3 regions of the Shewanella loihica PV-4 genome follow, and region 1 is predicted to be linked to each of the others. Evidence: predicted binding sites of a transcription regulator. Region 1 holds the regulator's gene; each other region holds the start of a gene.

Evidence for each region. Region 1 encodes NrdR, which represses ribonucleotide reductase genes. Its sites were predicted from a motif close to AAACACNANATNTNGTGTTT; they were not measured.
Region 2: a site for NrdR is predicted at 9,645-9,664, ahead of nrdD (anaerobic ribonucleoside-triphosphate reductase). Genes of this name have one in related genera too.
Region 3: a site for NrdR is predicted at 8,286-8,305, ahead of nrdA (class 1a ribonucleoside-diphosphate reductase subunit alpha). Genes of this name have one in related genera too.

Annotation. Positions count from the first base shown of each region.
Region 1 covers NC_009092.1:1,372,721-1,383,651, forward strand. Annotated here, with positions in the region: gene SHEW_RS06080 (metallophosphoesterase) at 1-752, opposite strand, end outside; gene ettA (energy-dependent translational throttle protein EttA) at 966-2,630, opposite strand; gene SHEW_RS06090 (DUF3943 domain-containing protein) at 2,942-4,567, shown strand; gene glyA (serine hydroxymethyltransferase) at 4,910-6,163, shown strand; gene nrdR (transcriptional regulator NrdR) at 6,288-6,761, shown strand; gene ribD (bifunctional diaminohydroxyphosphoribosylaminopyrimidine deaminase/5-amino-6-(5-phosphoribosylamino)uracil reductase RibD) at 6,800-7,960, shown strand; gene SHEW_RS06110 (riboflavin synthase) at 7,967-8,632, shown strand; gene ribBA (bifunctional 3,4-dihydroxy-2-butanone-4-phosphate synthase/GTP cyclohydrolase II) at 8,715-9,818, shown strand; gene ribH (6,7-dimethyl-8-ribityllumazine synthase) at 9,942-10,418, shown strand; gene nusB (transcription antitermination factor NusB) at 10,433-10,837, shown strand.
Region 2 covers NC_009092.1:2,870,202-2,881,132, forward strand. Annotated here, with positions in the region: gene SHEW_RS12625 (efflux RND transporter permease subunit) at 1-645, shown strand, start outside; gene SHEW_RS12630 (YgaP family membrane protein) at 657-869, shown strand; gene SHEW_RS12635 (rhodanese-like domain-containing protein) at 962-1,276, shown strand; gene SHEW_RS12640 (S8 family serine peptidase) at 1,925-4,336, shown strand; gene SHEW_RS12645 (VF530 family protein) at 4,436-4,786, shown strand; gene SHEW_RS12650 (hypothetical protein) at 4,931-5,407, shown strand; gene ribA (GTP cyclohydrolase II) at 5,534-6,151, opposite strand; gene SHEW_RS12660 (YibL family ribosome-associated protein) at 6,386-6,742, opposite strand; gene nrdG (anaerobic ribonucleoside-triphosphate reductase-activating protein) at 6,901-7,374, opposite strand; gene nrdD (anaerobic ribonucleoside-triphosphate reductase) at 7,496-9,613, opposite strand; gene SHEW_RS12675 (hypothetical protein) at 9,864-10,601, opposite strand; gene rssA (patatin-like phospholipase RssA) at 10,832-10,931, opposite strand, start outside.
Region 3 covers NC_009092.1:2,241,404-2,252,334, forward strand. Annotated here, with positions in the region: gene sppA (signal peptide peptidase SppA) at 1-1,241, opposite strand, end outside; gene SHEW_RS10055 (NADPH-dependent 2,4-dienoyl-CoA reductase) at 1,407-3,422, shown strand; gene SHEW_RS10060 (YciI family protein) at 3,639-4,046, shown strand; gene yfaE (class I ribonucleotide reductase maintenance protein YfaE) at 4,327-4,707, opposite strand; gene nrdB (class Ia ribonucleoside-diphosphate reductase subunit beta) at 4,676-5,806, opposite strand; gene nrdA (class 1a ribonucleoside-diphosphate reductase subunit alpha) at 5,866-8,154, opposite strand; gene SHEW_RS10080 (HAD family hydrolase) at 8,635-9,291, opposite strand; gene ubiG (bifunctional 2-polyprenyl-6-hydroxyphenol methylase/3-demethylubiquinol 3-O-methyltransferase UbiG) at 9,347-10,135, opposite strand; gene gyrA (DNA topoisomerase (ATP-hydrolyzing) subunit A) at 10,389-10,931, shown strand, end outside.

The sequences.
Region 1 (10,931 bases):
CACTCCTGACTGATACCGCCGTGGAGGAAGAGGGTGTCGTTGATCTTAACGATAGTGTGCTTACTTCTCAGCCATTGGCCGAGTTCGCTGTCTTGACCGTAGAGCGCATCATAGGGGCGATCAAGCAGCTTGCTGACAGTCTGGTACTTGTCGTTGACGTAGCGCAGGTCACCGCGCATCACCATCTGTTCGTGGTTGCCCATCAACAGGTGCAGCTGGCCGCCGGCGGCCTTGGCCTGCTTGTCGAGCTTGTACATGAACCAGAGTACCTCGTTAACCTGAGGGCCGCGGTCGAACATATCGCCCGTCATCACCATATGGCCCTTGCCGAAGGCCCAGTTGTTATCCTGGTCGATGATCTTATGGCGGCGCAGCAGCTGCAGCAGCACCTCATATTGACCATGAACGTCGCTGAGCGCCACTATCTTATCCACTCCCTGATAGCTGTCTGCCAGCACCTCTTTAGCCTGCGGATTCAGGTTGGGCTCAGGAAGTTTGCCGCAATGTTCGGGGCGACTCAGCTTACCTTGATCGACGCGGGTCTGTTTATGCTCTCCTTCGCAGATCCAATCGGCCATATCGGCCTTGGGGTTGAGAAATAGATAGGGGCCGTCATTAATGCCTGAATTCGTACTGGCTTGAGTCACTGCCTTAGTCTCTTGCTCAGTTTGTGCCTGAACGGCTAAAACCTGTAGGGGCAGTAAACCGGCCAGGCATAAGCTGGCCGCCTTAAGCGCTGAGTCTAGGGGCATTAGCCTGAGTGTTCTATTCAAGACAAATCCTTTTATTATTCTGATGTTGTTGGCGGATAGGCGTTCAATCCTAGCACGCTTTTGTTTCCGTGTTAGACCCTTTTAAAAAGGGGATCAGGTTTTGGGAAGAGAAGATAAAAAAACGGAGGCTGCTGCCTCCGTTTGTATGTGCTTTGCGCTATTGAAATTACTCGAGAGTGTGAGATGCGCGCGTTAACTCATGCGCTTGTACTTGAGACGGTGCGGCTCAATCACATCCGTACCCAGAGTCTCTTTCAGCCAGGTCGAGTATTCTGTGTAGTTACCTTCGTAGAAGTTCACCTGACCCTCGTCGCGGTAATCCAGGATGTGGGTGGCGATTCTGTCGAGGAACCAACGGTCATGCGAGATCACCATGGCACAGCCAGGGAATTCAAGCAGGGCTTCTTCCAGGGCGCGCAGGGTTTCGACGTCGAGATCGTTGGTGGGCTCATCGAGGAGCAGCACGTTACCGCCCGCCTGGAGCAGCTTGGCAAGGTGCACACGGTTGCGCTCACCACCGGACAGGGTGCCGATGATCTTCTGCTGATCGCCGCCGCGGAAGTTGAAGCGGCCCACGTAGGCGCGGCTCGGGATCTCAGTGTTGTTGATACGCATGATATCTTGACCGCCGGAGATCTCCTCCCATACGGTCGCCTTGTCGTTCATGGCATCACGGAACTGCTCCACCGAGGCGATCTGAACCGTATCACCCACTTCGATGCTGCCGCTGTCTGGCTGTTCGGCGCCGCTGATCATCTTAAACAGGGTCGACTTACCGGCACCGTTAGCACCGATAATACCGACGATGGCGCCTTTAGGTACGCTGAAGCTCAGGTTGTCGATCAGCACGCGGTCGCCATAGGACTTGGTCAGGTTGTTCACCTCGATCACCTTGTCACCCAGGCGTGGCCCTGGCGGAATAAACAGTTCGTTGGTCTCGTTACGTTTCTGGTAGTCGTTGGTGTTCAGCTCTTCGAAACGTGCCATACGTGCCTTGCCCTTTGACTGACGGCCCTTGGCACCTTGACGAACCCACTCGAGTTCCTTGGCGATGGTCTTCTGGCGGGCACTTTCGGCAGCCGATTCCTGCTTCAGACGGGCCTCTTTCTGCTCTAGCCAAGAAGAGTAGTTGCCTTCCCATGGGATACCCTCGCCACGGTCGAGTTCTAAGATCCAACCGGCGGCGTTGTCGAGGAAGTATCTATCGTGGGTAATGGCCACAACGGTACCCGTGTATTCTTGCAGGAAGCGCTCTAACCAGGCGACAGACTCGGCGTCCAGGTGGTTGGTCGGTTCGTCCAGCAGCAGCATGTCTGGCTTTTCAAGCAGCAGGCGACAGATGGCCACACGGCGACGCTCACCCCCTGATAATACCTCAATCTTTTCGTCCCAGTCCGGCAGACGCAGGGCGTTGGCGGCGCGCTCGAGAATGTTGTCCAGGTTGTGGGCATCCTGGGCCTGGATGATGGCTTCCAGCTCACCCTGCTCCTTGGCAAGGGCGTCGAAATCGGCATCTGGTTCAGCGTATAGGGCGTAAACCTCATCGAGACGGGTCAGGGCGTTCTTGGCCTCACTTACCGCTTCTTCGATCGCTTCGCGCACTGTCTGCTGAGGATCTAGTTTAGGCTCCTGGGGCAGGTAACCTATCTTAAGATCCTGCATCGGACGCGCTTCACCCTCGATCTCGGTATCGATACCGGCCATGATGCGCAGCAGGGTGGATTTACCCGAACCGTTAAGGCCTAAGACACCGATCTTGGCGCCGGGGAAAAAGCTTAGGGAAATATCTTTGAGGATCTGCTTCTTCGGCGGGACTATCTTGCCCACGCGTAGCATGCTGTATACAAACTGAGCCATAAAAAAGTTTACTCACTGACGAAACAATGGGGGCAATTCTACTGTAATCGCCTTAGAACTTAAATCGGATTTTCGGTCCCTTTTCGCTGGCCTCGCCGCCATGTTCTATGATGAGAAGTTTTTGTTTTGTGACATCTTGTAAAAATTGTTAACATCCTGAGCCGCTCAAGGGGGCATAGCTAAACGCTAGGCGCCATGAATTAAGCGGATGAACACAGTTTCTGATAAAAAGCATCGATTAAAAGCTTTGACCTCAAGCGTTGAAGAAAGAACACAAGAATAAGAATAACGATAAAGATAAGGGATTGATCTTGAAAGCCACATCACCTGTTATTGCCGCCTCCCTGTTAAGTGGTGCCTGCCTGTTATTGCCACTTGCCGCACATGCCGAGTCAGCACAAGCCAAGCCTGTTCAAAAAGCGCCAGCCCAAGGCCAATTGGCGTATGCCTTAGCCTCTGCGTCTCAAGTGCAGCGGCCAGCGGATGAGCCGGCGCAGATTGCGCCGGTAGAGACCATAGACTTGCCGCTTTCACCCAGCGAGAAGGATTGGTGGGGCGCGACACTGGAACTCTCAACCGTGCTGGTGCTTGGCGAGCTGCTGTACAAGACAGGCTCAGAGGCCATGGAAGATGATTTCGATTATGAGATAGATGGCAATGCGGCGGAGTTTTTCTACGACAGGCTGACCACGGGGGCCTCCTGGAAGTATGACGATAACGATATCGGCATGAACTGGGGCCACGCCTACGCCGGCGCCCTCTATTATCAGGCGTTTCGTAACCACGGTTTCAACTACTACGAGTCGACCCTGGGCACCTTTGCCGCCTCCACCATCTGGGAGGTGTTTGCCGAGTATAAGGAAGTGGTGAGTATCAACGATCAGATAGTCACCACCTGGGGCGGCGCCGTGCTGGGGGAGAGCCTGTTTCAGTTTTCCGAGATGCTGGCCGCCAAAGAGGGCTGGTTGCCAACCGGCCTAAGTTATCTGTTTAACCCTTCGCGCACGCTACGAGGTTGGTTTGGTTACCCGAGCCCCAACCGATTCGATCGCAGTCAGACCCAAGACAGCTTCTCTGTGTATACCGGCGTGCGCTACGCCAGCAAAGACAAGGCGGATGTTAGCAGTACCATGGCGATGCTGGGGATGCGTGCGGCCATCGACAGCCGCGAAGGGAAATACGATACCCTCAGCGGCACCCCGAGCCGGGTCGAGATGATGATGGAGACAGCGGTTTCTCAGGAAGGTGTGGAGGAGTGGCAGATGGCCACGCAACTCTTGCTGGGCAGCTACGGGCGCAAACATAAAGGCGGCGGGCTCGCCAGCGACTGGTCTCACAGCTTCTATGTCGGCCCATCGACGGGCATGGAATATACCAGCCTGGGGCTGGAGCTGGATGAAGATTTCTACGCCGTGGTCAACCTGCTGGGCCTGTCGATGGGGGCCAACTGGTCCAATCAAGATATCAGTATCGACCTGCGCGGCGATCTCTTTGGTGACTTTGCCATGGTGAAGCCTTTCGCCACCAAAGATTATCTCTCCCAGGGACGGCATTTCTGGGGCACCAAGTCTGTGCTCTGGGAGGGGGAATATGGCTATGCCTGGGGCCACACCTTTAACCTGTCGCTGGAGGCCAGCTATCGTAATCTCTTACTAGGCATGAAGCTTAAGTCCCAGCGCTGGAGCTCGATCAACGACAAAGAGAACGAGCGCGCGCCCCAGTGGAACCCCAATAACAGCGATCTGGACTTCGACGATGCCAGAGACAGATATGAGATCTATCTCAGCTATGGCATCAGTAAGGATCTGACCCTGAGCCTGCACCATGAGCGGATCGACCGTAGCGGTGAGATCCATGGCATAGACAATCCGGGGATCTACAGCCGCCTCGATGACAGCGAGCAGCGCAGCTGGCTGCAACTCGAATACTACTACTGAGTACCATGACTGATCACGGTTGCTGATTACCATTACTGATTACGATTGCTGATTACCATTACTAATGCAAAATGACGGCCCAGTGCCGTCATTTTTGTTGGGTAATTAAAACAGTGTTTTCGTTCAAAAGGCTGTAAACCAGCCATTTTGTCCCTTGCAAAAAAGGAGTCTTGGCAAATCAGGCCACCTTAACCCCACTTTTGTCCTAAGGTGCATTTTGATGAACATTTCTCAGCCTGAATCGCAACTAATTTCATGTCGCAAATGCTGGGATTGTGATCGAATGCACTGTAGAATACCGCGCAACCCTACCTTATAAGACTTTCACAGCTGGAGTGACCAATGCTGAAAAAAGAGATGAACATCGCTGACTTTGATCCGCAACTGTTTCAAGCGATCCAGGAAGAGACTCGTCGTCAAGAAGAGCACATCGAGCTAATCGCCTCGGAGAACTACACCTCTCCTCGCGTGATGGAGGCTCAAGGTTCTCAGCTGACGAACAAGTACGCCGAAGGCTATCCTGGCAAGCGTTACTACGGTGGTTGTGAACATGTCGACATCGTTGAGAACCTGGCCATCGAACGCGCCAAGGAACTTTTCGGTGCGACCTATGCTAACGTTCAGCCTCACTCCGGCTCACAGGCTAACAGCGCAGTCTACATGGCGCTACTGCAACCAGGCGATACCGTTCTGGGTATGAACCTGGCTCACGGCGGTCACCTGACGCACGGCTCTCCAGTAAACTTCTCTGGCAAGCTATACAACATAGTTCCTTACGGCATCGACGAGTCTGGCAAGATCGACTACGACGAGATGGAGCGTCTGGCCGTTGAGCACAAGCCTAAGATGATGATCGGTGGTTTCTCTGCCTATTCTGGTATCGTCGACTGGGCGCGCATGCGTGAAATCGCCGACAAGATTGGCGCTTACCTGTTTGTCGACATGGCGCACGTTGCAGGCCTTATCGCAGCCGGTGTCTATCCAAACCCTGTGCCACACGCACACGTGGTAACTTCTACTACTCACAAGACCCTAGCCGGTCCTCGCGGCGGTATTATTCTGTCTGCGGCGAACGATGAAGACTTGTACAAGAAGCTGAACTCTGCGGTATTCCCAGGTGGTCAGGGTGGCCCATTGATGCACGTTATCGCGGGTAAGGCGGTAGCCTTCAAGGAAGCGCTGTCTCCTGAGTTCAAGGAATATCAACAGCAGGTAGTAGTTAACGCTAAGGCGATGGCTAACACCTTCATCGAGCGTGGTTTTGATGTGGTTTCTGGCGGCACCGAAAACCACCTGTTCCTGCTGGACCTGATCGCTAAAGATATTACAGGTAAAGATGCCGATGCGGCGCTGGGCCGTGCCAACATCACGGTAAACAAGAACTCAGTACCTAACGACCCACGTTCACCTTTCGTGACCTCGGGCCTGCGTATCGGTTCGCCAGCCATCACACGTCGTGGCTTCAAAGAAGCCGAAGCGGTTGAGCTGACCAACTGGATCTGTGATGTGTTAGATGACATCAACAACGAAGCCACTATCGAGCGCGTGAAGAACCAGGTGCTTGAATTGTGCGCTAAGTTCCCTGTTTACGGTTAACCTTAAGGGGTAAATCGGGTAAACTCCGATGGCCGCTACTGATTTAATATTGGTAGCGGCCATTTTTGTATCTATTTCAAGGGAAAGCTCCCCAAGATACCGATTAGCATTTGCTGGAGGCTCAATGCATTGTCCGTTTTGCAGCGCAACCGACACTAAGGTGATCGATTCTCGTCTGGTGGCCGATGGTCATCAAGTACGTCGTCGCCGCGAGTGTCTACTTTGCCACGAGAGATTTACCACCTTCGAAGGCGCCGAACTGGTGATGCCGCGTGTGGTTAAACAAGATGGTAGCCGCCAACCCTTCGACGAAGACAAGCTGCGCGGCGGCATGCTGAGGGCGGTAGAGAAACGCCCCGTGTCGATGGACGAGATAGAGCAGGCGCTAAGCAAGATAAAATCGACCCTGAGAGCCACGGGCGAGCGTGAAGTGACCTCTAAGATGATAGGTAACCTGATGATGGATCACTTGGTCAATCTCGACAAGGTGGCCTATATCCGTTTCGCCTCTGTGTACCGCGCCTTCGAAGATGTCTCCGAGTTCGGCGAGGCGATTGCCAAATTGCAAAACGATAAGAGCAAGTCGGGTAAGTCGTAATCGATGCGTATCTGGGCTTCCCCAATTATTCTCAAGAGATGGCGATGAGCATGGCCTGGTCCAAATTTGATTCCCAGATGATGGCGCGTGCCATTAAGTTGGCCCGCAAGGGGCAATACACCACCAGTCCCAACCCTAATGTCGGCTGCGTAATAGTCCAAGGGGAGACCCTGGTGGGTGAAGGATTTCATATCGCCGCCGGCGGCCCCCACGCCGAGGTGCACGCGCTGCGTATGGCTGGCGATAAGGCCAAAGGCGCCACCGCCTATGTAACCTTAGAGCCCTGTAGCCATTATGGCCGAACGCCGCCCTGCGCCGAGGCGCTGATCAAAGCTGAGGTTTCCCGCGTGGTGGTGGCGGTGACCGACCCTAATCCTCAGGTATCTGGCCGTGGCATCAAGATGCTCCAAGATGCAGGCATTCTCGTCGAGGTGGGTCTGCACCAGGAAGAGGCCGCAGCACTCAACCCAGGCTTCATGAAGCGGATGCGCAGCGGCCTGCCTTGGGTCGGCATCAAGCTTGCGACCAGCCTGGATGGTAAGACGGCGCTCTCTAACGGCGTCTCTAAGTGGATCACAGGGCCAGAGGCGCGCCGTGACGTGCAGCGTATGCGCGCCCGTTTCGATGCCGTCGTGACCGGCATAGAGACGGTACTGGCCGACGACCCTAGCCTGAATGTACGTCATCTGGAGCTTGGCAGCCTGTCCGAGCAGTTAACCGAGGCCGACATTCGTCAGCCACTTCGCGTGGTGCTCGACTCCCGCGCGCGCCTAGGTGCCAAGGCAAAACTGTTTGAGACACAATCCCCCGTGCTGCTGGTGAGCTGTCAGCCCTATCCCGAGGCCGTGGCGAGCGCCTGGCCCGAGCAGGTGAGTCAGTTGCAACTGCCAAGCGACAATGGGCAGGTGCCGCTAAAGGCGCTGCTGGAACATCTGGGATCTCAGCTTAACAGCGTGATGGTCGAGGCTGGGGCGACCCTGGCCGGCGCCTTCATGGCGCAGGGGCTGGCGGACGAGCTGGTGCTGTATCAGGCGCCGAAAATCTTAGGCGGCCATGGCCGTAACCTGCTGGCACTGCCGGACTATACTGAGATGACGCAGCTGCCTGCGCTCAAGCTTTGCGACGAGCGTGCGATCGGGGCCGACAGACGCCTCACCTTTCAATTGAGTCACAATCATTTACCGAGCGATAAAGAGTAGTTAGTCATGTTTACTGGGATCATCGAGGCTGTTGGCAGCCTGAGAAAAATTGAGCGTCGCGGCGATGATATTCGCCTGACGGTGGCTAGCGGCAAGCTGGACTTAAGTGACGTCAAACTCGGTGACAGTATCGCCACCAATGGCGTGTGTCTGACCGTGGTCGAGCAGATGGCCGACGGCTATGTGGCCGATATCTCAGCCGAGACCGTGGCCCTTACCGGCTTTGCCCATTATCAGGTGGGACAGAAAGTCAACCTGGAAAAGGCGGTGACGCCGACGACCCGCCTCGGCGGTCATATGGTGAGCGGTCACGTCGATGGCGTGGCTAGCGTGGATGACAGACAGTATCGCGGCAAGGCGATCGAATTCTGGCTGACGCCGCCCAAGGGGCTGGCGCGCTATATCGCCCACAAAGGCTCTATCACCATAGATGGTGTCAGCTTGACGGTGAACGAGGTGGACGGCGAGCGTTTTCGTCTGACCATAGTGCCCCATACCGCCAGCGAAACCACGCTTATCGATTTGAAGGCGGGCGACAGGGTCAATATCGAGGTGGATCTGATCGCCCGGCACCTGGAGCGCCTACTGAGTTTTCAGGCGGCAGAGGAAAATCCAGCCAAAGGCTCAGAGGTCACCATGGATCTGTTAGCTCGCTCCGGCTTTTTAAGATAGACGCTGGCAATCCCAGCCAATAGCAGATTAAATAACTCTTACTATAAGAATATTTCAAGGTCTAATAAATCAAGGTCTAACAATGGCACTACACAGCATAGAAGCGATTATCGAAGATATCCGTCTGGGTAAGATGGTTATCTTGATGGATGACGAAGACAGAGAGAATGAAGGCGACCTGATCATGGCCGCTAACCTAGTGACGCCCGAGGCGATCAACTTCATGGCCACCTATGGCCGTGGCCTCATCTGTCAGACCATGACCAAGGCGCGCTGCGAGCAGCTCAACCTGCCGCTGATGGTGAGCAACAACAATGCCCAGTTCTCCACCAACTTCACCGTGTCTATCGAGGCGGCCGAAGGGGTGACCACTGGTATCTCGGCCTATGACAGAGCCGTTACCGTACAGGCCGCCGTGGCCCGTGACGCCAAGCCGTCGGATATCGTGCAGCCAGGTCACATCTTCCCACTGATGGCCCAAGAGGGCGGGGTGCTGATCCGCGCCGGTCATACCGAGGCGGGTTGCGACCTGGCCCGTCTGGCAGGCCATGAGCCGTCGGCGGTGATTGTCGAGATCCTCAACGAAGATGGCACCATGGCGCGTCGTCCAGATCTTGAGGTGTTTGCCGAGAAGCATGGCCTCAAGATAGGCACCATCGCCGATCTCATCGAATACCGTAACACCAAGGAAACGACAGTGGTGCGCGAGGCCAAGTGCAAGCTGCCGACCCGTTTCGGCGAGTTCAACATGATCACCTACCGCGACACCATAGATAACCAATTGCATTATGTGCTGGTGAAGGGTGAAGTTCAGGCTAACGCTATGGTGCGTGTGCACCTGCAAAACACCTTCAATGATCTGCTGCACTCTGAGCGCGATGAGAAGCGTAGCTGGCCGCTGGAAAAAGCCATGGCGCGTATCGCCGATGAAGGCGGCGTCTTGGTGGTGCTGGGTCATCAGCAGAGCAACGAAGAGTTGGTGGCCAAGGTGAAGGCCTTCGAGGCGGAAGACAAGGGGGAAGTCGGCGCACCGGCGCAGTGGCAAGGCACCTCACGTCAGGTGGGTGTGGGCTCGCAGATCCTGGCCGATGTGGGCGTGACCAGCATGCGTCTGCTCAGCTCGCCTAAACGTTACCATTCGCTGTCGGGTTTCGGCTTGGAAGTAACTGAATACATTGCAGAATAAGTTAGTCTGCTTGTAATTCATCGAATTGAGTTAAATTGCATGGGGATCAACGCGGTGGGCTGTGGTATCATACCGCCTCTTTTTTCCCGTGCCGGGTTTGTTAAGCTAATTTAGGTAAGATAAATGAACGTAGTTCAAGGTAATATCGAGTCGAAAAACGCCAAAGTGGCCATAGTGGTTTCACGTTTTAACAGCTTCGTGGTTGAAAGTCTGCTAGAAGGCGCGGTGGATACATTGAAGCGCTTCGGTCAGGTCGCCGACGACAACATTACCGTTGTCCGCGTACCGGGTGCCGTAGAGCTGCCACTGGCAGCCCGTCGTGTGGCGGCAAGTGGTAAATTTGACGGCATCATAGCGTTGGGCGCCGTGATCCGTGGTGGTACGCCACACTTTGATTTTGTTGCAGGCGAGTGTAACAAGGGGCTGGCTCAAATAGCGCTTGAGTTCGACCTTCCTGTGTCATTCGGTGTATTGACCACAGATACCATTGAACAAGCTATCGAGCGTTCTGGTACTAAGGCGGGTAACAAGGGCGGCGAAGCGGCACTTGGTCTGCTAGAGATGGTCAATGTTCTGCAAGAACTAGAACAGCAGTTGTAAGATTAGGAACCAAGATGAAACCTTCAGAGCGCCGTAAAGCCCGTCGTCTAGCGGTACAAGCTATCTATTCATGGCAGCTAAGCGGCAATAATGTTGCCGACGTGGAGCATGAATTTCTCACCGAGCAGAAGATCGATGGCGTCGACGTTAGCTATTTCCGTGAATTGCTATCAGGCACCACGACCAAATCGGCTCAGTTGGATGAGTTGATTATGCCTCACCTCGAGCGCCCGTTCGATGAGGTTTCGCCTATCGAGAAGGCGGTGCTGCGCATCGCGACCTACGAGCTGACCTTCCGTAAGGATGTGCCTTACAAGGTAGCCATCAACGAGGCTATCGAGCTGGCCAAGGCCTTCGGGGCCGAAGATGGTCACAAGTTCGTTAACGGCATTCTCGACAAGATAGTCGCTAAAAAGTGATACAATTAACGGCGTCCCAGGATGCCGTTTTTTATATTCAGGTTTAGCCTCGACGTCGCCTTCGTTCGCTCGATGTTGTCTTCGCTTAAAAGTG
Region 2 (10,931 bases), 1.5 Mb from region 1:
GGCATGTTCGAGATCGCCGGCAGTATCAATCAAGAGGGTGGTCTGGGCTTCGATCAACACTATGTCAACCAACCCTCAGGGCTGGACAGCATCGCCGTGCTCTGGGACGGCGAGTGGAAGATCACCTATGAGACCTTCAGAGACATGGGTATCGCCTATGGCGTGGGCATGATCGCCATCTACCTCCTGGTAGTGGGTCAGTTCCGCTCCTACAGCGTGCCGCTGATCATCATGGCGCCTATTCCGCTCACCATCATAGGGGTGATGCCGGGCCATGCCCTGCTGGGGGCGCAATTTACCGCCACCTCTATGATAGGCATGATCGCCCTGGCGGGCATTATCGTGCGTAACTCCATCCTCTTGGTGGACTTTATTAATCAGGAAACCGCCGCGGGTGTGCCCTTCGAGCAGGCGGTGATCCATTCTGGCGCCGTCAGGGCCAAGCCCATCATGTTGACGGGACTGGCGGCCATGATAGGTGCCCTGTTCATCTTAGATGATCCGATCTTCAACGGCCTGGCCATCAGCCTGATCTTCGGCATCTTGGTATCAACCCTGTTAACCCTGGTGGTGATCCCCGTGCTCTATTACGCCGTGATGCGTCACCGCCCCGAATATTTTGCCGCGGTTAATCCGCAATCTTAAGGAGATACAGTATGTCTGTCGAACGTAGTATTTTCGCCTTTGCAGGCTTTATGGTCATGTTGTCTTTGCTGCTCACGACCTTTGTCCACCCTAATTTTATCTGGCTAACGGCTTTTGTAGGCGCTAATCTATTTCAAAGCGCCTTTACCGGCTTCTGTCCGGCCGCCATGTTAATGAAGAAGATGGGGATCAAGACGGAAGCGGAATTGGCCCGCATGAAATAACTCACAGATCACAAGGAGCCAACGTGAGACAAGCCAATAAGATGCTATCCAAGTCAATCATCAGCCTGATGGCGCTACTATTTGTCGCCATCATGGGCGTATCGGCGCCAAGCTATGGCGAAGAGAAAAACCCTAAGGTTGCCTGGGAGCATATACAGCAAGGGGCCATGGTCGTTGATGTCAGAACTCCGGAGGAGTTTGCCGAGGGACATCTAGAGAACGCGATTAATATTCCCTTTGAAAACATTGCCGAAGAGTTTACCAAGCGCGGCATCGCCAAAGATCAGTCTGTGGTGCTCTATTGTCGCAGTGGCCGTCGCAGCGGCATAGCTCAGGAGAGTCTGGTAAAGCTAGGCTACAGCAACACCTATAATGGCGGCGGCTACCAGAGCCTGGCTAAGCACTAGGATAAAAAGAGCTTAACGCTCAGACATCCTTAAACCGACTAAGGCACCCCAGGGTGCCTTTTTCATTGGCTGCCTTTTTATTCCCAATATTATTCACTAGTAGCCGTGTTCACTAATAGCCTCGTTCACTAGCAGCCTTGTTCATTTGCATGCCGGTCCGTTAGCGACCTTCTTAAACAGGCGCCTTTTCACAGATAATGCATGCTTCACCCATTAGAAGGCTAAGGATCTCGCGACATTAGGACGCTGCCCAATTGTAACAATTGAAACACCATATAACTATTCGCTATATGTTATTACACCCATGGAATAACGATTATTCTATAATTACAATAAGTTATAAATTAAGGTCAATTTTACGTCGCAGGCAATCAGGCAACACACCAAGCAAATAAACAGGCTAAAAATTCGAATAAATACTCAAAAACACACTATCCCATCGGCGAAACAATCGTATTCACTGAATATTTTCTGCATAAAAATGCTCTACACAAATCGCTTGTTTTACCCAAACACCGACTTAACAGCTTGTTTACAAATGTTTCATCAGCAGATAAATTCACTGTCGAGTAACGCATATGATGGCAGTCATGCTGCTATGCACTCCAATAATAATTATTAATTCTAACTTTTAAAATGGAAGACAATATGACAGTTAAAAAGACAACTGCGGTCGCTATGTCTTTGTCTGCGCTTGCCCTGGCAATTGCAGCAAACGTCAATGCGGCGCCTGCGAAAGGACTCCACCTTCAGGCAGATAATGCGCGTATCAATCAAGCATCTCCCCTGCCTAAGCGCTATATCGTCAAGTTTAAGAATGCCCAAGCCGCTGCACAGGCCGATGCCAACAGCCTGAACGACTATCAGCCTAGAGCCAACGAAGTCTTCTCTCAGCACAGAGCACTGAACAGCGTTAAGGCCAAGCAGATGAAGCGCATCGGTCGCTCAAATGCTTACTCGGCGCAGCTGGATAACAATGGGGTTAAGGCCCTGAAATTGCGCGCCGACGTTGATTATGTCGAAGAAGATATGCCGCGCCACCTGCTGAGCGAAACCACACCTTGGGGTCAAACCTTTGTGGGCGCCACCAGCCTGAGCGACAGCATGGCCGGCAACCGCACCATCTGTATCATCGACTCGGGTTACGACCGTAGCCACAGCGAGCTGAGCGGTAACAATGTCACAGGTACCAACAATTCAGGTACGGGTAACTGGTATGAGCCAGGCGCTCATAACGCTCACGGTACTCACGTAGCGGGCACCATAGCTGCAATCGCCAACAACGACGGCGTGGTCGGAGTGATGCCAAACCAGAACGCCAACATCCACGTGGTGAAAGTATTTAACTCTGATGGTTGGGGCTACTCATCATCATTGGTTTCGGCGGTTGACACTTGTGTGGCTAACGGCGCGAACGTAGTGACCATGTCTCTGGGTGGCTCTCAGTCAACCACCACAGAGAAAAACGCCCTAGCCGCTCACGCCAACAACGGCGTGCTGCTGATCGCAGCGGCCGGTAACGACGGTAACAACACCCACAGCTACCCAGCATCATACGATGCGGTTATGTCTGTTGCTGCGGTTGATAACAACAAAGATCACGCGGCCTTCTCTCAGTACACCAACCAGGTGGAGATCTCGGGTCCAGGTGAAGCGATCCTATCAACCGTTACACGCGGTGAAGGTCGTCTGGCTAACATCACGGCTGGCACTCAGTCATACTTCGACAATGGCGTAGTGCCCCATAACCGCTATGTGAAAGACAGCAGCGGCAACTATGTTGGTACCCCTATCACAGGTTCTGTCACTGCCGAACTGGCCGAGTGTAGCGTATCGGGCGGTGTCTTTAACTGTGGCGACATGACTGGCAAAGTCTGTCTGGTTGAGCGTGTTGGCAACCAAGGCGCCAGCTACCCAGAGATCGACGCGGTTAAGGCATGTAACAACGCCGGCGCCCAAGCAGCTATCGTGTTCAGTAACACCGCGCTGCCAGGTCTGCAAAACCCCTTCCTGGTTGACACCAACAACGAAGCCCCAATGGTTTCTGTGTCTGTCGATCGCGCCACGGGTCAGGCACTACGTGCTCACCTAGGCACTAACGTCACAGTAGCCAACACTAGTGGTGAAGATTACGAATACTACAATGGTACCTCTATGGCAACGCCACACGTATCGGGTGTTGCAACACTGGTGTGGAGCTACCACCCAGAGTGTAGCGCCGCTCAGGTGCGCGCTGCGCTAACAGCAACGGCTGAAGATCTCGATGTTGCCGGTCGCGACGACAAGACTGGTTACGGTCTGGTTAACGCGGTTGCCGCCAAAGAGTACCTAGATGCCTCTTGTAATGGCCCAACCGATCCAGGTACAGGCACCGGTGGCAACGTGCTGGAAAATGGCGTGGCTAAGACCAACCTGACTGGCGTGAAAGGCGACGAGCTACACTTCTCTATCGACGTACCAGCCGGTGCCAGCGATCTGAACTTCGCCATGAGCGGTGGTACAGGCGATGCTGACCTTTACGTTCAGTATGGCGCGGCGCCTACACTGAGCAGCTACGACTGTCGTCCATGGAAAGGTGGCAACAGCGAGTCTTGCCCAGTGAGCACCCCACAGGCGGGTACCTACTATGTGATGGTTCAAGGTTATAGCGACTTTAGCGGTGTTAGCCTGACAGCCAGCTACACAGAGCAAAGCACTGGCGGTAACACAGGCGGCCCAGCCACCTACACCAACAACACCAGCTATGCGATCCCTGACAACAACACTGCAGGTATCAGCAGCCCAATCGATGTGACTCGCAGCGGCGATTCAGGCACGGTAACGGTAACGGTTAACATTACCCACACCTACATCGGCGATCTGCAGGTTGAACTGCACAGCCCAAGCGGTCAGGTAGCCGTGCTACATGACAACAGTGGCGGCAGTGCCGACAACATCATCAAGAGCTACACAGTCGACATGTCTGGCGTTGAATCTGCCGGCACCTGGACACTGAAGGCAGTTGATAGCGCCCGTCGCGACACAGGCACTATCGATGCGTGGCAGCTTAGCTTCCAATAATCGCATCATCTAGACAGGGGACCTCAGGGTCCCCTTTTTTATCGAAAACGCCTTGGATAAGCTGATATAATGGGCCAAATTTTTTACTCAGCGATCACCATGACTCAGGCGAATAACCCACTACACGGCATCAAACTCGAAGCCCTACTCACAGACCTCGTCGACCACTACGGCTGGGAAGAGCTTGGCAGACGCATCGACATACGCTGCTTTAACCACGACCCATCCATAAAATCCAGCCTCAAGTTCTTGCGTAAGACGCAATGGGCCAGGGAAAAGGTGGAGCGCCTCTACCTCAAGATGATTGGCGAGCCTATCCCGGCGCACCTACGCGGCGATGCCGGTCGTCCTATAGATGCCCCCAAGCCTAAACGCACCACTGGCGATGAGGCGGAAAGCTCAGGCACCAGCGGCGTCAACCAACATATTTGGGGTAAAACTGACGACTAAGTCAGGTGATTTCACCAGAAAATCGAGCCTCATCAGATTAATCACATCAAAATCCGCTTAAGCTTCTTTCCTGCCTGCCGATACTAACGTCAGGCATACTTTTAATTGCATCTATTTAATGAAGTAACAAGGAAGGTTAAGCAGATGAATGTTCACGGTATCAACACTTTTGGCGCCCATAGCCTGGGCCCTCAGAGCCTAAGTTCAGTCGATGTGCGCGATCCCAATGCCCCCGAGGCGGCTCAAAATCCAAGTAACCCAAACCAGAATGAACAAACTCAGTCCAGCAGTGACAGAGTCAGCCTGTCTGAGGCCGGCAAGAAGGCCCTTGCCTATTCCACTGGTAAGGCGCTGCATGATAACGGGGCGGCCAAGACGGACAAAGCGCGCAAGACTGAGGAAGCAGAAGACGATGAAAACTTGTCTGAGATCGACAAGAAGATCAAAGAATTGAAACAGAAACTCGAAGAGCTACAACTGGAGCTTCAGGCCCTGCAGGGGGACGATTCTGAGGCGGCAGAGCTGGAGCGCAAGCAGATACAAGATCAGATAGCCATCACCACCAACCAGCTGATGGCCCTGCTTAAGGCCAAAGAGAAGCAGGTTCAGCCAAGAGAATAGTATCTATAGAGGAAGAGTTGCCAGCATGTTGGCCGTGGCGACACATTAAGGTCACCACGGTGCTAACTCACATGTAGGAGTTATCCCAAAGCCTATACCGTGAACTTAGCCACGGCAAAAGCAGGATTAGTCTTGATGCTCTTCGGTGAAGTGATATTCAGACATCATGTGACCCAGCTCGGTCGACTTGGTCTTAAGATAGGCCTCGTTATATCGATTCTTACCCACCTGCAGTGGCACGCGCTCGATAACCGCGATGCCAAGTTCCTTCATCGCCTTCACCTTGCGGGGATTATTGGTCATCAGCTTCACCTGCTGCACACCAATCTTCTCAAGCATGGGCTTGATCATGTCATATTTGCGCATATCGGCGGCAAACCCCAGACGCTCGTTGGCTTCTACCGTATTGGCGCCTTGATCCTGCAGCTCATAGGCACGGATCTTATTGAGCAGACCTATACCACGGCCTTCCTGACGCAGATAGAGAATAAATCCCTGACCCGCCTCGGCGATATTTTGCATCGCGGTTTGTAGCTGAAAACCACAATCGCAGCGCAGACTGAACAGGGCATCGCCGGTCAGACACTCGGAGTGAATTCTGCCCAGAATGGGCTGGCTCGCATCTAACTCGCCAAAGGTGAGCGCCACATGTTCTTTGCCCGTCTCTGTATCTTCGAAACCATGCATGGCAAACACTCCCCAAGGGGTGGGAAGCTTTGAGGTGGCGACATACTTAATCGACATGAAATAACCTTTACAACTCGCTCTGTCTGAGATGCGAACGAAAAATGAAAACCAGGAGGAGAGACTCTCCCCTTTCTCAGACCGAGCATTCTATGTGTTTTTGCCTAACAGTGAAATACCCGAGTGATGAAATCGGTTATTGCTTCACCGCAACCGCTTTGGCTTATAAGGATACGCCCTGAGTGGCGGCAAGGCTATGAAGTCGCTCACGCCGCCATCAAAATCCTCTATGGCCTAGAAGGCCTTAGGCGCGTATCCAGTCACCTGAGTCAGTCCCATCTGACGTCCAAGGGCCGTCATGGGATGCACAACGATCAAGCCCTTCACCGAACGCTTGAGCTTACCCATATCGGCTTGCTCGGCCTTGGTCAGCGCACGGCTAAAGGCAAGTTCGCTCACCTCTGTGCCGCGTTTGTTCAACTGACGGCTCTGCTGCTGTTTAACATGGGTAATTTGCTTAGTTACCGCATTGATCTCTTGCTTAAATTGCAAAATCACCGCCTGATCGCCACGCTTCTCCGCCGCATCTAATTTACGACGATACTTGTCGAGACGATCGTTTAACTGCTGTAACTCTTGCTTTAAATTCATTAACTTGCCTTAAAAATCTCGCGAATATACAAATGCCACTCAGATAAAAATAGGCAGCATTTGCCAGTTTGGCGAACATTATACCACTAATGAGGAAGGTACGAACAAGTCATCCGGCATCGGCAGCATCCTAGCCACAGCAGTATCTGCTGCTAAATTCAGCGCTTGTCGGTGAGATAGTGAATAACCTGATTGCTGCTGCCGCGAAACACCAGACTGGGATCGGCGAGCGACTGCTCAAACTTGCCATCCACCAGCACGTCCACATGGGCGATAACCGCTTGTTGGGCCGGGCTGAGTTCATCGAGTCTATAGCCGGTCCACAGCCAGATATCCTTGCCCCGGCACTCCTGCCTTACCCGTTTCACTAGAGTCAGAATGACATCGAGATTGCCCGGATGTAGCGGGTCGCCGCCAGAGAGCGACAGGCCGCGGCGCACAATGCGGGTATCATTGAGATCCTTAATCACCTGCTCGAGCATAGCCTCGTCGAACAGATGGCCCGAGTCAGGATTCCAGGTCGACTGGTTGTAGCAGCCACGGCACTGATGCTCGCAGCCCGAGACAAACAGGGTCGCCCTGGTGCCGGGTCCATTGACCACGTCGATAGGAAAATATTGATGATAGTTCATGTGCCCCTCATACAAAGATAGCAAGTGCCCCGGGACGCCTTGCTATCTTCATCTTTTATTTCACTTTCTATATTCACTTTGCGCCAGCAGCCGAAACTTTGGTGCTGCTTAGCTCAGCTCATTAGAGATGCTTCACCCGGCGTTTAACTTCTTCCTGCTTACCATAGTTGAAGGGTCTGGCATCCGGGCTACCTAGGTAGCCACACACCCTGCGGGTCACAGACACCCGGCTCGGCTCATGGTTGCCACACTTAGGACAGGTAAAGCCCTTGCTGGTACAGCTAAACTCGCCGGTGAAGCCACAGTCGTAGCACTCATCAATCGGCGTGTTGGTACCATAGTAAGGCACCCGGCTGTAACTATAGTCCCACACATCTTCCAGCGCCTCGATATTGTGCTGCATGTTAGGGTATTCGCCGTAGCAGATGAAGCCGCCACTGGTGAGCGCCGGATAGGGCTGCTCGAAATCCAACTTATCGTACGGATTCACCTTCTTCTCCACATCCAGGTGGAAGCTGTTGGTGTAGTAGCCGCGATCCGTTACGCCGTCGATCACCCCAAAGGCCTCGGTATCCAGCTTGCAGAAGCGGCTACACAGGTTCTCGCTCGGCGTGCTGTAGAGGCTGAAGCCATAGCCCGATTCCTCGCGCCAACGTACGGTCGCCGCCTTGAGGTGCTCGATAATGGCAAGCGCCTTGCCGCGCAGGGCCTCGCTGTCATACACATGGGTCTCGCTGCCGTAGAGGGCATTGATGGTCTCATGCAGGCCGATGTAACCCAGGGAGATAGAGGCGCGGCCATTCTTAAAGATGCCGCTGATCTCATCATCAGCGCGCAGACGCACGCCACAGGCGCCTTCCATATAAAGAATTGGCGCTACCCTTGCCTTCACGCCTTGTAGACGCTCGATGCGAGTGTCCAGGGCACGGCGGGCCACCGCCAGACGTTCATCCAGCAGCTGATAGAAACGCGTCTCGTCGCCCTTAGCCTCGATGGCGATCCGCGGCAGGTTCAGGCTGACCACGCCAAGGTTATTACGCCCTTCGTGCACCAGCTCGCCCTCCTCCTCGTAGGTACCGAGGAAGCTGCGACAACCCATAGGCGTCTTAAAGGAGCCGGTGACCTTTTCGACCTGTTCATAGTTGAGGATATCCGGGTACATGCGCATCGACGCACACTTGAGCGCCATCTGCTTGATATCATAGTTGCAGTCGCCCGCCTTGTGGTTGATGCCGTCGCGAATGGCGAAGACCAGCTTAGGGAAGACCGCCGTCTTACGGTTCTTACCCAGGCCCGTCATGCGTACCTTCATCATGGATGACTGGATGAGGCGCGACTCCCAGGAGGTGCCCAGACCGAAGCCGAAGGTGACGAAAGGCGTCTGGCCGTTGGCTGTGTGCAGGGTGTTGACCTCATACTCCAGCGACTGGAAGGCGTCATGACACTCTTTCTCCGTCTGCGCCGTGGCAAAGGCCTTGGCGTCTGTGATCCCCCAGGTCAGCGCGACCTGATAGTGCTTGTCATAGCTCTTAGCGACGAAAGGCGCGAGCACCTCGTCGATACGGTTGATAGTGGTGCCGCCATAGATATGGCTGGCCACCTGAGCGATGATCTGCGCCGTAACCGCAGTCGCAGTCGAGATAGACTTAGGGGTCTCGATCTCGGCGTTGCCCATCTTGAAGCCATGGGTCAACATGCCGGCCAGATCGATCAGCATACAGTTAAACATGGGGAAGAAAGGCGCATAGTCGAGATCGTGATAATGGATCTCACCCGACTCATGGGCCGCCACCACATCCTTAGGCAGAATATGGCGTGTGGCATAGTGTTTGGCCACAATGCCCGCCAGCAGATCACGCTGGGTGGGGATCACCTTGGAGTCTTTGTTGGCGTTCTCGTTCAGCAGCGCCGCATTGCTCTGCTCGACCAAGCCACGGATCTCGCGGTTGAGACGGCTGCTCAACTCACGATGGATATCCCTGTCGTGGCGATACTCGATATAGACCCTGGCGAGTTGCTTATAGGGGCCTTCCATCAACTGATTTTCTACCGCATCTTGCAGGTCGTGAATATCCACCTGCTCGAGTTCGGCCACCGACTGGCGTACTTGTAGGGCCACCTCGGTGGCATAGGCAACATCATCAATACCTGCCGAACTTGCTGCAGCAACCACTGCATCTCGAATCCTTGTTTCGTCAAAAGGCGTGCGGTAACCATCCCGCTTAATAACCACTGGCATTGTTCAATATCTCCTCAAGTAACGGCCAAATTAACACCATATATAGTGTTAATATAGACGATGAACACAATATGTAGCGCATTAAGCTACAAGTTAGGCTCAAGTACCTTGATCCAGATCATTAATTTGCGGATGGAATTTTGTGACACAAGATTACTGCCAACTGGGCCACTTATCGTTAAAACTTGCCTTGACCCAGTCGGCAAAGGGAGCTAGATGCGGGATAAAAATGGGACAAGCTGTGAATAAATTACGTAATTCGTTTAGATAGTGCCAGATAACGCTGTAATTGCCCGGAAGCCTGTTGCGAACTTCCCGATGTGGCGGCCAATTGCATGGTGGATTTAAGCGCCTGCCACATCTCCTTGTCTCTGCTCGTCAGACCGTTATCGCCCTGTACAAACACCGACAGCTGGGCCGATACCCGCGCCGCCTTCTGGTTCAGTCCCTGAGTGTCGAGGCTGTCCATCTGCTTGAGCACAGACTCGGCGTCATCGAGCATGGCAATCATCACGCTATCGGGCTTACTCTCCTTGAGCTGCTCGCGCTGGCTGGCGATAAAGTCGAGCAGCGACGGCTGCGAGCCATCGCCCCTTGGGATCTCAAAGCCCGCCTGACTCAGGCGATTTAGCTGATTTTCCGACAAGATGCCGTCCTGATGCAGACGCTGAATTAACTTGGGAATATCACCGATACCAAACTGCCCCTTGGAGAAGAAGTCTTTAGCCATCGCCTCTATCTTCTGCGCCCGCTCGGCCCTTGGCGAGAGAAATACCGCCTCCTGGGGGATATCTGGGCCTGTCGTTTGCACCTTGGAGGCTTGATTTGACAGGGTCACCTTATCGCTGGCCGATGAGCCGTCGACATCACGTGTGTCCTGACCATGTGTATCAGGGCCATGTGTTTCTTGGCCGTGTGTTTCTAGGCCATAACTGTTGGCGATCAGATTGGCTTGTGAACCATTAATGGCCTGGCTAATTGAATTCATTGTCAATTTTTCGACTACTGCAGAGAAATATCCCTGCAAGTAGCAAAAACCAGGCCAGAGCTCCTAGCCAGAGCTCCTAAAGAGACAAGCCTTAGGGAATGCTAGCCGTTTATTTAAACAACTCCTGTTTATAAGGACTGACGCCTAAGGGCTAACAACTACGCACTCACGCCTAAAGACTATTACTTAGACTATTACTCAGGCTATTACTCAGGCTATTACTCAGGCTATCAGTGACGCTCAAGCTCATCGATACGGGCGCGGATAATATGAGCCACCTGCTTAACCGCCTCTTGTCCCGCCTCGATCGCCTCGCCCGCGCGATGGAAC
Region 3 (10,931 bases), 870 kb from region 1:
GAGATCCAGTAGCCACCCGAGGCGGCGTAGGTGCCCATACTAACGACCACAGGCTTGTTGGCTGCCTTGAGGGCCAACACTTCCTGACGGATCTGCTCGGAGGCAAATGCGCTGCCGCCAGGGCTGTCGACTCTGAGGACCACAGCCTTCACCTTGTCATCGAATCTCGCCTTGCGCAGCAGGGCAGAGGTGCTCTCGCCGCCGATCTGGCCCGCTGCCTGGTGACCATTGAGTATGTTGCCCTTGGCGACTATGATGCCGACGGCGTCGTGCATCAACACTGGTGGGAACTGCTGGATCACGCTCTGATAGTCATAGAAGCTTATCTGTTTAAAGCTGTGACCTTCTTTTGCTTCTCCTACGCGTTCGACCATGTCCAGACGGAACTGCTCGGCAGAGGCGAGCTTATCGACCCAGCCAAGGTTGATGGCCATCTCGGATGAGCGTCCATTGGCCTTGTTCAGCTCGGTAAGATAACGCTCGGCGCTCAGCATCAGGTCGTCTTGCTTGATGCCGCGGTTTTCACTGACCGTGGCTTCGAAGCTGTCCCAAATATCTTGCAGCAACTCGCGGTTGGCCGATTTCGCCGCCTCAGACATGTCGTCGCGCATAAAGGGCTCGACCGCCGACTTGAAGGTGCCCACCCTGAAGACGTGCGCCTTGATCTTAAGTTTGTCCAGTGCCGACTTGAAATATTGGCGATAGCGGCTCAGGCCTTCTATCTCTACCGAACCTTGAGGGTTGAGGTAGATGGTATCGGCGAAACTGGCGAGGAAGTACTGGTTTTGACCATACCAGTTACCCATGGCGATAATCGGCTTGCCTGAGGCCTTAAAGCGGGTCAATGCGTCGCCTATGCTCTGCAGCTTGCTGATCCCTGTCCATCTTAGGTGACCTATGTCGAGCACTAAGGCGGAGATGCGTTTGTCGCTGGCCGCATTGTCGATAGCGTTTAGCAGATCGGCAAGTAGGATCTCGCCATCGCTCTGTCCCCCTTTACCACTCTTCATAGCAGCCTCTATGGGGTCCACCTGGCGTTTCTGTTCTACCACGTTACCCGATAGATCCAGCACTAATGCCGAACCCTCTTCGACTGTTGGGCTCTCCTCACCGGCGAGGATCACGAACAAGAGGGCAATAAAACCGAAGAAGAATAGATTTAAGATCACCTTGCGTGTGGTGTTGACCACCTTCCACAAGGTGGAAAAGATCCGTTTAAATATTGAGGGCTTAGCGGACATTATCCACTCCTTTATGACTCTGATCCCTCTATGCTAACTGAAAATGGCCATAGGGGCGAAACACAATTGTAAATGAATCTTAAGGCTTGGCACGCATTGAGTATTGAGCTAAATCCAAACAGCGGGTATGCTGATTTAAATCACTTGTTTAAAAAGGATGTTTAAATGTCGTTTCCGCATTTATTAGAACCCTTAGATCTCGGCTTCACACAATTGAAGAATCGTGTGCTCATGGGCTCCATGCACACCGGGCTCGAAGAAGAAAAGGGCGGTTTTGAGAAACTGGCAAAATTCTACCAAGAACGTGCTGCCGGTGGTGTTGGTCTGATTGTGACCGGTGGGATCTCGCCTAACCTCAGAGGTCGGTTGGCACCTAATGCTTGTCAGCTAAGCTTTCCCTGGCAGGTCGCCAAGCATAAGGTCGTCACCAGTGCGGTGCATGAGGCGGGCGGTAAGATCTGTATGCAGATCCTGCACGCCGGACGTTACGGCTATCATCCTTTTTCACAGGCGCCCAGCAAAATTAAGTCGCCTATTACGCCGTTTACCCCCTCGGCCATGTCGGCCCGTCAGGTAAGAAGCACCATCAAAGATTACGCCACCACGGCGGCGCTGGCCAAGAAGGCGGGCTACGATGGCGTGGAGGTAATGGGATCTGAAGGCTACCTAATCAATCAGTTTATTTGCGCCAGAACCAATAAGCGCAACGACGAGTGGGGCGGTGAGTTCAGCCAAAGAGCCAAGTTCCCGGTGGAGATCGTCAAGGCGATTCGTGAAAGGGTCGGCAGCGATTTCATCATAGTGTTTCGCCTCTCTATGCTTGATCTGGTGGATAACGGCTCCTCCTGGGAGGAGGTGGTGCAGCTGGCCAAGTGGCTGGAGAGCGCCGGCGTGACCATCATCAACACAGGCATAGGCTGGCATGAGGCCAGGGTACCTACCATTGCGACTAGTGTACCCCGCGGCGCCTTTGCCTGGGTGACTGAGCGCCTCAAGCAAGAGGTGAGCGTCCCCCTTATCGCCACTAACCGTATCAATACCCCTGAAATCGGCGAGCAGATCATTTCCTCGGGTCAGGCGGATATGGTCTCTATGGCCCGTCCTTTCCTGGCCGATGCCGAGTTCGTCAACAAAGCGGCAGCGGGTGAGAGTCAGCTGATCAACACTTGCATCGGTTGTAATCAGGCCTGTCTGGATCATACCTTCGCGCTGAAACGCGCCACCTGTCTGGTCAACCCCAGAGCCTGTTACGAGACAGAGCTGAATTTTGTGCCGGCGACTAGTAAGAAACGCATCGCCGTCATGGGAGCCGGCCCAGCAGGAATGGCATTTTCCATCTATGCCGCCAGCCGAGGCCATCAGGTGGTGCTGTTTGAGGCCAAGGATGAGGTCGGTGGTCAGTTTAACCTGGCCCGAAAGATCCCCGGTAAAGAGGAATTTGATGAGACCATCCGCTATTTCACCGAGCAGATGAAGCTCAACAAGGTCGAGTTAAGGCTCAACACCCGACTGGACGCCTCAGTGGTTAGAGACGAGCCCTTCGATGAGGTGGTGATCGCCGCCGGTGTCGTGCCAAGAGCAATAGACCTGCCCGGTTTCGATAGCCCCAAGGTGGTGAATTACCAGCAGGTGCTGAACGGCGAGGTCGAGGTAGGCGAGCGGGTTGCCCTGATCGGCGCCGGTGGTATCGGCTTCGATATGGCTCACTATCTAGGAGAGCAGGAGTCGACCACACTCAAGCCTGATACCTGGCTCAAGCAGTGGGGCATAGACAAGGCCTATGGTGAGCGCGGCGGATTAACCACGCCTCAGCCAGAACACACAAGCCGAAAAATTTATCTATTGCAGCGTAAAACCAGCAAGATGGGCAAGGGACTTGGCAAAACAACAGGTTGGATCCACCGCGCTGTGGCTAAGCACCATGATGTCGAGATGCTAAACGGTGTCAGCTACCAGAAATTCGATGAGCTAGGTCTACATATCAAAGTCGGTGAGGAGGCTCAGGTGCTTGAGGTAGACAATGTGGTGTTATGTGCCGGACAAGAGTCTAATCGCAGCTTGGTCGATGAGATGAAAAACACAGGTCTGCCAGTGCATCTGATTGGCGGTGTGGATGTTGCCGCCGAACTCGATGCCAAACGGGCGATTCGCCAAGGCGCCGAGCTGGCCGCAAGCATCTAAGAAAATAAAAAGTTGGCTACCGCTAGCTTGAGGTTGTTAAAGGTGAAAAGCTAATCCTTTGGGTTAGCTTTTTTTATGGTCTTGACATAACTTAAGCTAATGCATACTAAGGTGGATTAGATAATGAACGAAACTAGAACGAAAGCGAATACTAGAACGAGTACCAAAAACCATCGCTTGCTCGTTACTTTGATGGGGGCTATAGCGACTCTGGTGGTGAGTTTGCCTCTTAGAGCCGAAAGCTATGATGCCGAGCTTGCGGCAAGAGTCGGAGCCGATGACTATGGCATGAAGCGCTACGTGATGGCCATGCTCAAGAGCGGCCCTAATCGCAGCCAATCCGAAGAAGAGGCAGAGAAACTGCAACGCGCACACCTGGATAATATCGGCCGACTGGCCGAGGAGGGTAAACTGGTGCTCGCGGGGCCCTTCTTGGAAGAGGGCGCCTTAAGAGGCATCTATATCTTTAACGTCACCAGTGTCGAGGAGGCCAAGGCATTAACAGAGTCTGATCCCGCCATTAAGGCCGGACGCCTGGTGATGGAACTTCATCCCTGGTATGGCAGCGCCGCCCTAATGGAGGTGAACCGGCTACACCATAAGCTAGCGAAGAAGGCGATCTAACAGATTATCTCGCGAATTTGTCTTTTGCATCTGTCCTGTGGCACAGTCAGCTTATCTGTTTAGTGCTGCTGTTTGAGACAAGTTTTTGGATAATCTGCAAAGGAATGCCAGAATTTAATCAGAGTTTTGCCATGGATTTTGCTTGGGATTAGCTTGGAGATTGACTGTTTTCGCCAAGGGCAAGTTTAGGCCATGTTTGAGGCGAGATTTGGTTTAAACCTAGTTAGGCCTAGTTTCAGGTCAGGCTTAGTTTCAGGTCAGGCTTAGTTTCAGTAGCGCACTATTCGGCGGTGCAGGCAACAGGCTCAGATGTATGAGTCGATACCACCTCGGCACCTTGGGCAGAAAGTGCCAGGTCGAGATCGCCGTCGGGATGACAGCAGCAGGGCAGACACTCATCGGCTTCCAGTTCGACCAGTGGCTCCGTGTGGTAGACGACGCTACCGCGATTAATCTTGGTCTTGCAGGCACCACAAAAGCCGTTACGACACTCAGAGAAGATACGAACCTTCTTCTGCTCGAGTGCCGCTAACAGGCTCTGGTGGTTATTGGTATAGAGGAGTACAGGCTGTCCATGAAGGCTCACGATCGGAGCCTTCTTAAAAACAGCCTGACTAAAGACCGTCTTGTTAGAGATCAAAGTCGGCAAACTCACTCTCATCGACAGACGCGTCAATTTGACCAACCAGGTAAGAAGACACCTCAACTTCCTGCGGCGCAACCTGTACCGAATCACTCTCCAGCCAGTTCTTCATCCACGGCAGCGGGTTACTCTGGTCGGCATAAGGGCTTACCAGGTTAACCGACTTCATACGCTCGTTGGTGATGTACTCGACATACTGGCAGAGGATCTGCTCGTTCAGGCCGATCATAGAGCCGTCTTTGAACAGGTACTTGGCCCACTCTTTCTCTTGCTCTGCCGCCTTAACGAAGATGTCGATCGCCGTCTGTTCGCACTCTTTGGCGATCTCGGCCATCTCTGGGTCGTCCTTGCCACCTTGCATCAGCTTAAGGATATGCTGTGTGCTATTAAGGTGCAGGGCTTCATCACGGGCGATGAGGCGGATGATCTTAGCATTACCTTCCATCAGCTTGCGCTCGGCGAAGGCAAATGAGCAGGCGAAGCTGACGTAGAAACGGATCGCTTCGAGCACGTTAACCGACATCATACACAGGTAGAGGGCTTTCTTGATCGCACGGGTGGTGACCTCTACAGTCTTGCCGTTGATCTCGTGGGTGCCTTCACCCATCAGGTGATAGATCTGGCTCAGCTCGATCAGGTTATCGTAGTAATCGGCGATATCGCTGGCGCGCTTGAGGATCTCTTCGTTCTGCACGATGTCGTCAAACACCACTGAAGGATCGTTAACGATATTACGAATGATGTGGGTGTAAGAGCGTGAGTGAATCGTCTCAGAGAAAGACCAGGTCTCGATCCAGGTCTCAAGTTCCGGCAGCGACACCAGCGGCAGGAAGGCAACGTTTGGCGAGCGCCCCTGAATCGAGTCCAGCAGGGTCTGGTACTTGAGGTTAGAGATGAAGATATGCTTCTCGTGATCTGGCAGCGCAGCGTAATCGATCTTGTCTTTGCTGACGTCAACTTCTTCTGGACGCCAGAAGAAAGAGAGTTGTTTCTCGATCAGTTTCTCGAACACTTCATATTTTTGAATATCGTAACGGGCAACGTTAACCGATTGGCCGAGGAACATAGGTTCCAGCAGGGCATTGTTAGGTGTTTGACAAAATGTTGAATAGGCCATTTTTCTATCTTCCGATAAAGGGGGCAAAGCCCCCTGATAAAAGGTTAAAACACGTAGAGTTAGATCTTACATGCGCCGCCTGCGCAGCTATCGTCTTCTTTCTCAATGGAGGTGATATCGTCATATTTGTCTGACGCACCGTCACGCGTGTTGTGATAGTAAAGTGTCTTCACACCGTATTTATATGCGGTCAACAGGTCTTTCAGCAGCACCTGCATAGGCACCTTGGCACCTGGGAAGCGGCTTGGGTCATAGTTGGTGTTGGCCGAGATAGATTGGTCAACAAACTTCTGCATCAAGCCGACCAGCTGCAGGTAACCTTCGTTGCCTGGCATCTGCCACAGCAGCTCATAGCTGTACTGGTACTTCTCAAAATCAGGGACCACCTGCTTGAGCTGACCATCCTTACTCGCCTTAACGCTGATCAGGCCTCGTGGCGGCTCGATACCGTTTGTCGCGTTAGAGATCTGTGATGAGGTCTCAGATGGCATCAGGGCAGATAGGGTCGAGTTACGCAGGCCGTGAGTCTTGATCTCCCCGCGCAGGGTTTCCCAATCCATGTGTAGTGGCTCGTCACAGATCTTATCGAGATCGCGCTTGTAGGTATCGATAGGCAGGATACCCTTAGCGTAATTGGTTTCGTGGAAGGCAGGGCAGGCGCCTTGCTCTTTCGCCAGATTCATCGAGGCCTTCAGCAGATAGTACTGGATCGCTTCGAAGGTCTTATGAGTGATGCCGTTGGCGCTGCCGTCTGAGTAACGCACACCTTCTTTAGCCAGGTAGTTGGCAAAGTTGATCACGCCTATACCCAAGGTACGACGGTTCATCGAGCCCTTATGTGCCGAGACGATCGGGTAGTCCTGATAGTCGAGTAGACTATCGAGCGCGCGCACGGCCAAATCTGCCAGGCTTTCCAGCTCATCAAGTTTCTTGATGGCACCCAGGTTCAACGCAGATAGGGTACACAGGGCGATCTCACCATCGGGGTCGTCGATGTTGTTCAGCGGCTTGGTTGGCAATGCAATCTCAAGACACAGGTTCGACTGACGTACCGGGGCAACCTTAGCATCGAATGGGCTATGGGTATTACAGTGATCGACGTTCTGGATATAGATACGACCGGTAGAGGCACGCTCCTGCATCATCAGGGAGAAGAGTTCTACCGCCTTGATCTGCTTCTTACGTATGCTCTCATCCTGCTCATACTTCACATACAGACGCTCGAACTCTGCCTGGTCTTCGAAGAAGGCATCGTACAGGCCTGGTACATCTGATGGACTGAATAGAGTGATCATGCCGCCCTGAATAAGACGTTGGTACATCAGCTTGTTCAGCTGCACGCCGTAGTCCAGGTGACGAATACGGTTATCTTCGACGCCGCGGTTGTTCTTAAGTACCAGCAGAGACTCAACTTCCAGGTGCCACATAGGGTAGAAGAGGGTTGCCGCGCCGCCGCGAACGCCGCCTTGAGAGCAAGACTTCACCGCGGTCTGGAAATACTTATAGAAAGGCAGACAACCTGTATGGAATGCCTCGCCGCCGCGAATTGGGCTACCCAGCGCTCGGATACGACCGGCGTTGACCCCTATGCCCGCTCGTTGCGACACATACTTCACAATAGAAGAGGCGGTCGCATTGATTGAGTCTAAGCTGTCGCCACACTCGATCAGCACGCAAGAGCTGAACTGACGTGTAGGTGTACGCACACCTGACATGATAGGTGTCGGTAGCGAGATCTTAAAGGTCGAGGTCGCGTCATAGAAATCTTTAACGTACTGAAGACGCGTCTCTCTCGGGTAGTTGGCGAACAGACAAGCCGCAACCAGAATATAGAGGAACTGCGCACTCTCGTAGACTTCGTGAGTCACACGGTTTTGAACCAGGTACTTACCTTCCAACTGCTTAACCGCGGCATAAGAGAAGTTCATGTCGCGCCAGTGGTCGATATAGCTGTCGAGCGTATCTAATTCTTCGCGGCTATAGTCGTTCAGAATATGCGTGTCATATTTACCCAGCTCAACCAACTTCACCACATGGTCGTATAGCGAAGGCGGCTCAAACTGGCCGAAGGCTTTCTTACGCAGGTGGAAGATAGCCAGACGTGCAGAAAGGAACTGATAGTCTGGAGACTCTGGCGAGATAAGGTCGGCAGCGGCCTTAATAATGGTTTCGTGGATCGCTTCAGTTGGGATTCCATCATAGAACTGAAGGTGTGAACGTAATTCGACTTCCGATACTGAGACGTTATTCAGTCCTTTGGCCGCCCAAGTGATCACTCGGTGGATCTTATCGAGATCGATGGTTTCACGTTCGCCACTGCGCTTCGTGACTTGCATATTGCTGTTCATTGAAGATAAGCCTTGAATTAAATATCGCTGGGAGGGAAAACTCCGCCCTACGTTTCCATGTAAAAACAATCGAAGATGTTAAAAAAAGTACCTGAGCACTACTGCAGTTCTAGTGGCTTCGACCGCCGCCCATACACAAGATATGGTGTTTTTTCTTTTATAGGATACAAGATAGTGAGGTTGGTGGGATATTGCAAGCGGGTTTTTAGGGGACAAGTTGTGGATATCTTGGGGGTAAACCAAAGGGTTAGTAACGGCTTACCTTTAACCCTTGTTTTCAATTACGATAGCACCGGCGGGTCAAGTTTTAGGCGACTGATTCGCCCTATCATGAAAGCTAAAATATTGGCCAGATCCCCGGGATCTTTTTGCGTCGAAAAAGGATCGCGATCTCAGCTTCGACGACTTTTTACTGACGTGTCACACGCTCTAGCACCAGAGCGCGTGATGCATCTCATTTAATTGTGACTTAACCGCCACTTAGCCCTGTCTTAGGAGTTCAAGCACGGCGACTGGGGTGTCGAAGCCAAAGTCGTGCGGCCAGAGGTGCGCCTCATCATTGTTTCCAATATAACCCCAATGGGCGATGCCCCCCAGCATGTCGCTATTGCGGGCCGCTTCTAAGTCTCGTTTGGCATCACCTAGGTAGAGAATTCCCTGGCAACTGACGCCAATTTGCGACGCTGCCAAACGCATAGGCGCCGGATGGGGTTTACTCTGAGTGGTGGAGTCGCCGCTGATGATGGCCGGCATCTTGTTGGCTAACGCAAGCCTATGCAGCAAAGGCCGTGCAAAGCGCGCTGCCTTATTGGTGACGACGCCGAAGGGGATCTGTTGGCCGCTAAGGTGCTCGAGCAGGGCGCTCATGCCATCAAACAGCTTGGCCTCTTGGCCGTTAACATTATGGTAGTGCTCTAACAGCGCCTGCTGGATGGCCGCTTTTTCCTCATCATTAAGATGAGGCTGGGCGGCGTTAACTAACGCCAGGCTGCCATGGGAAGCGGCAAAGCGAATATCTTCCAGATGTTGGCTCGGCAGCCCAAAGTCTTTTAGCGCCAAGTTAAGCGCCAGCACAAGATCCGGCGCCGTATCCACTAAGGTGCCGTCGAGATCAAACAGCACTCCTTTTATTTGCATAGTAGCAGTGCGCTTACCATCGATTGTCTTAGTATTAGCACTTGGCAGGATTTGATCAGTCATCCTGCTTAACCGTGGCGATCATATAGTTGACATCTAGCGACTTGGTGTAGCGGAAGATCTCCGTCAGCGGATTGTAGGTGATGCCGGTCGCATCGACACACTCGAGATCTACCGCATCCGCCATGCCAATAAGTTCGGCAGGTTTGATGTACTTCTTATGATCATGAGTACCTACCGGTAGCATCTTAAGCAGGTACTCGGCGCCAATCACAGTCTCTACATAGGCTCTGATGTTGCGGTTGATGGTCGAGAAGAACACATAGCCGCCCGGCTTAACCATATCGCTACAGGCCTTGATAACAGAGGCCGGGTCGGGCACATGCTCGAGCATCTCCATGCAGGTGACCACATCATACTGGCCCTGATGACTATCTCTATGATGCTCCGCCGTGTCCTGGATATAGTTGATCTCAACGCCCATCTCTAAGGCGTGAAGCTTTGCTACATCGAGGGGCTCGGCGCCCATGTCCAAACCATCTACCCTGGCGCCAAGACGTGCCATGCTCTCAGAAAGAATACCGCCGCCGCAGCCAACATCCAGCACACGCTTACCAAACAGACCGCCAACGGCTTGATCGATATAGTTGAGTCTCAGGGGATTGAGCTTATGAATGGGCTTAAATTCTCCTTCGGGATCCCACCAAGTGGCAGCCATCTTCTCAAACTTAGCGATTTCTTGTGGATCGACATTGGCATTACTAGTCTCAGAAAAATTTGTCTCAGAAAGGTTAGACACGGAGAGTCCTCTGAAGGGAATAAATGATGTAGCTATTATACCCATCGCCTTAGATAAACAAAGGAGAACCCGGCGAAAATGTCTGCTTTGTCATCAGATTGCTGTTAAAGCGCTCATCTTGGTCAAAACGAGCCGGGGTTTTGGGTGGTAAACAGATATTTGGCGTGAAATTTCAATAGGGTCTAGCGCCTTTAAATATCTGTGTTAGAATGCCAAATCACGTTTTCAGGCTTGGTAAAATATTGCCTGGTTTTTAAGCAGTATTTTGTCGGCTAAATTTCAAGGGATCGAGCAGTTTATGACTGATCTGGCTTCATCTATAACACCAATTAATATTGAAGACGAATTAAAGAATTCATATTTGGATTACGCCATGAGCGTGATCGTCGGCCGTGCGTTACCCGATGTACGTGACGGTCTAAAGCCGGTTCATCGCCGCGTATTATTCGCGATGAACGAGTTGAAGAACGATTGGAACAAACCTTATAAGAAGTCGGCGCGTGTCGTCGGTGACGTTATCGGTAAATATCACCCGCACGGTGACTCTGCGGTTTACGACACCATCGTTCGTATGGCGCAGCCTTTCTCTATGCGCTACACCCTTGTCGATGGTCAGGGTAACTTTGGTTCGGTCGATGGCGACGCCGCGGCGGCCATGCGTTATACCGAAATTCGTATGGACAAGCTGGCGCATCAACTGCTGGCTGATCTAGAGAAAGAAACCGTCGATTATGTACCAAACTATGATGGTACTGAGCAGATCCCAGCGGTATTGCCAACCCGTATTCCGGCCCTGCTGGTAAACGGCTCATCGGGCATCGCCGTAGGTATGGCGACCAAC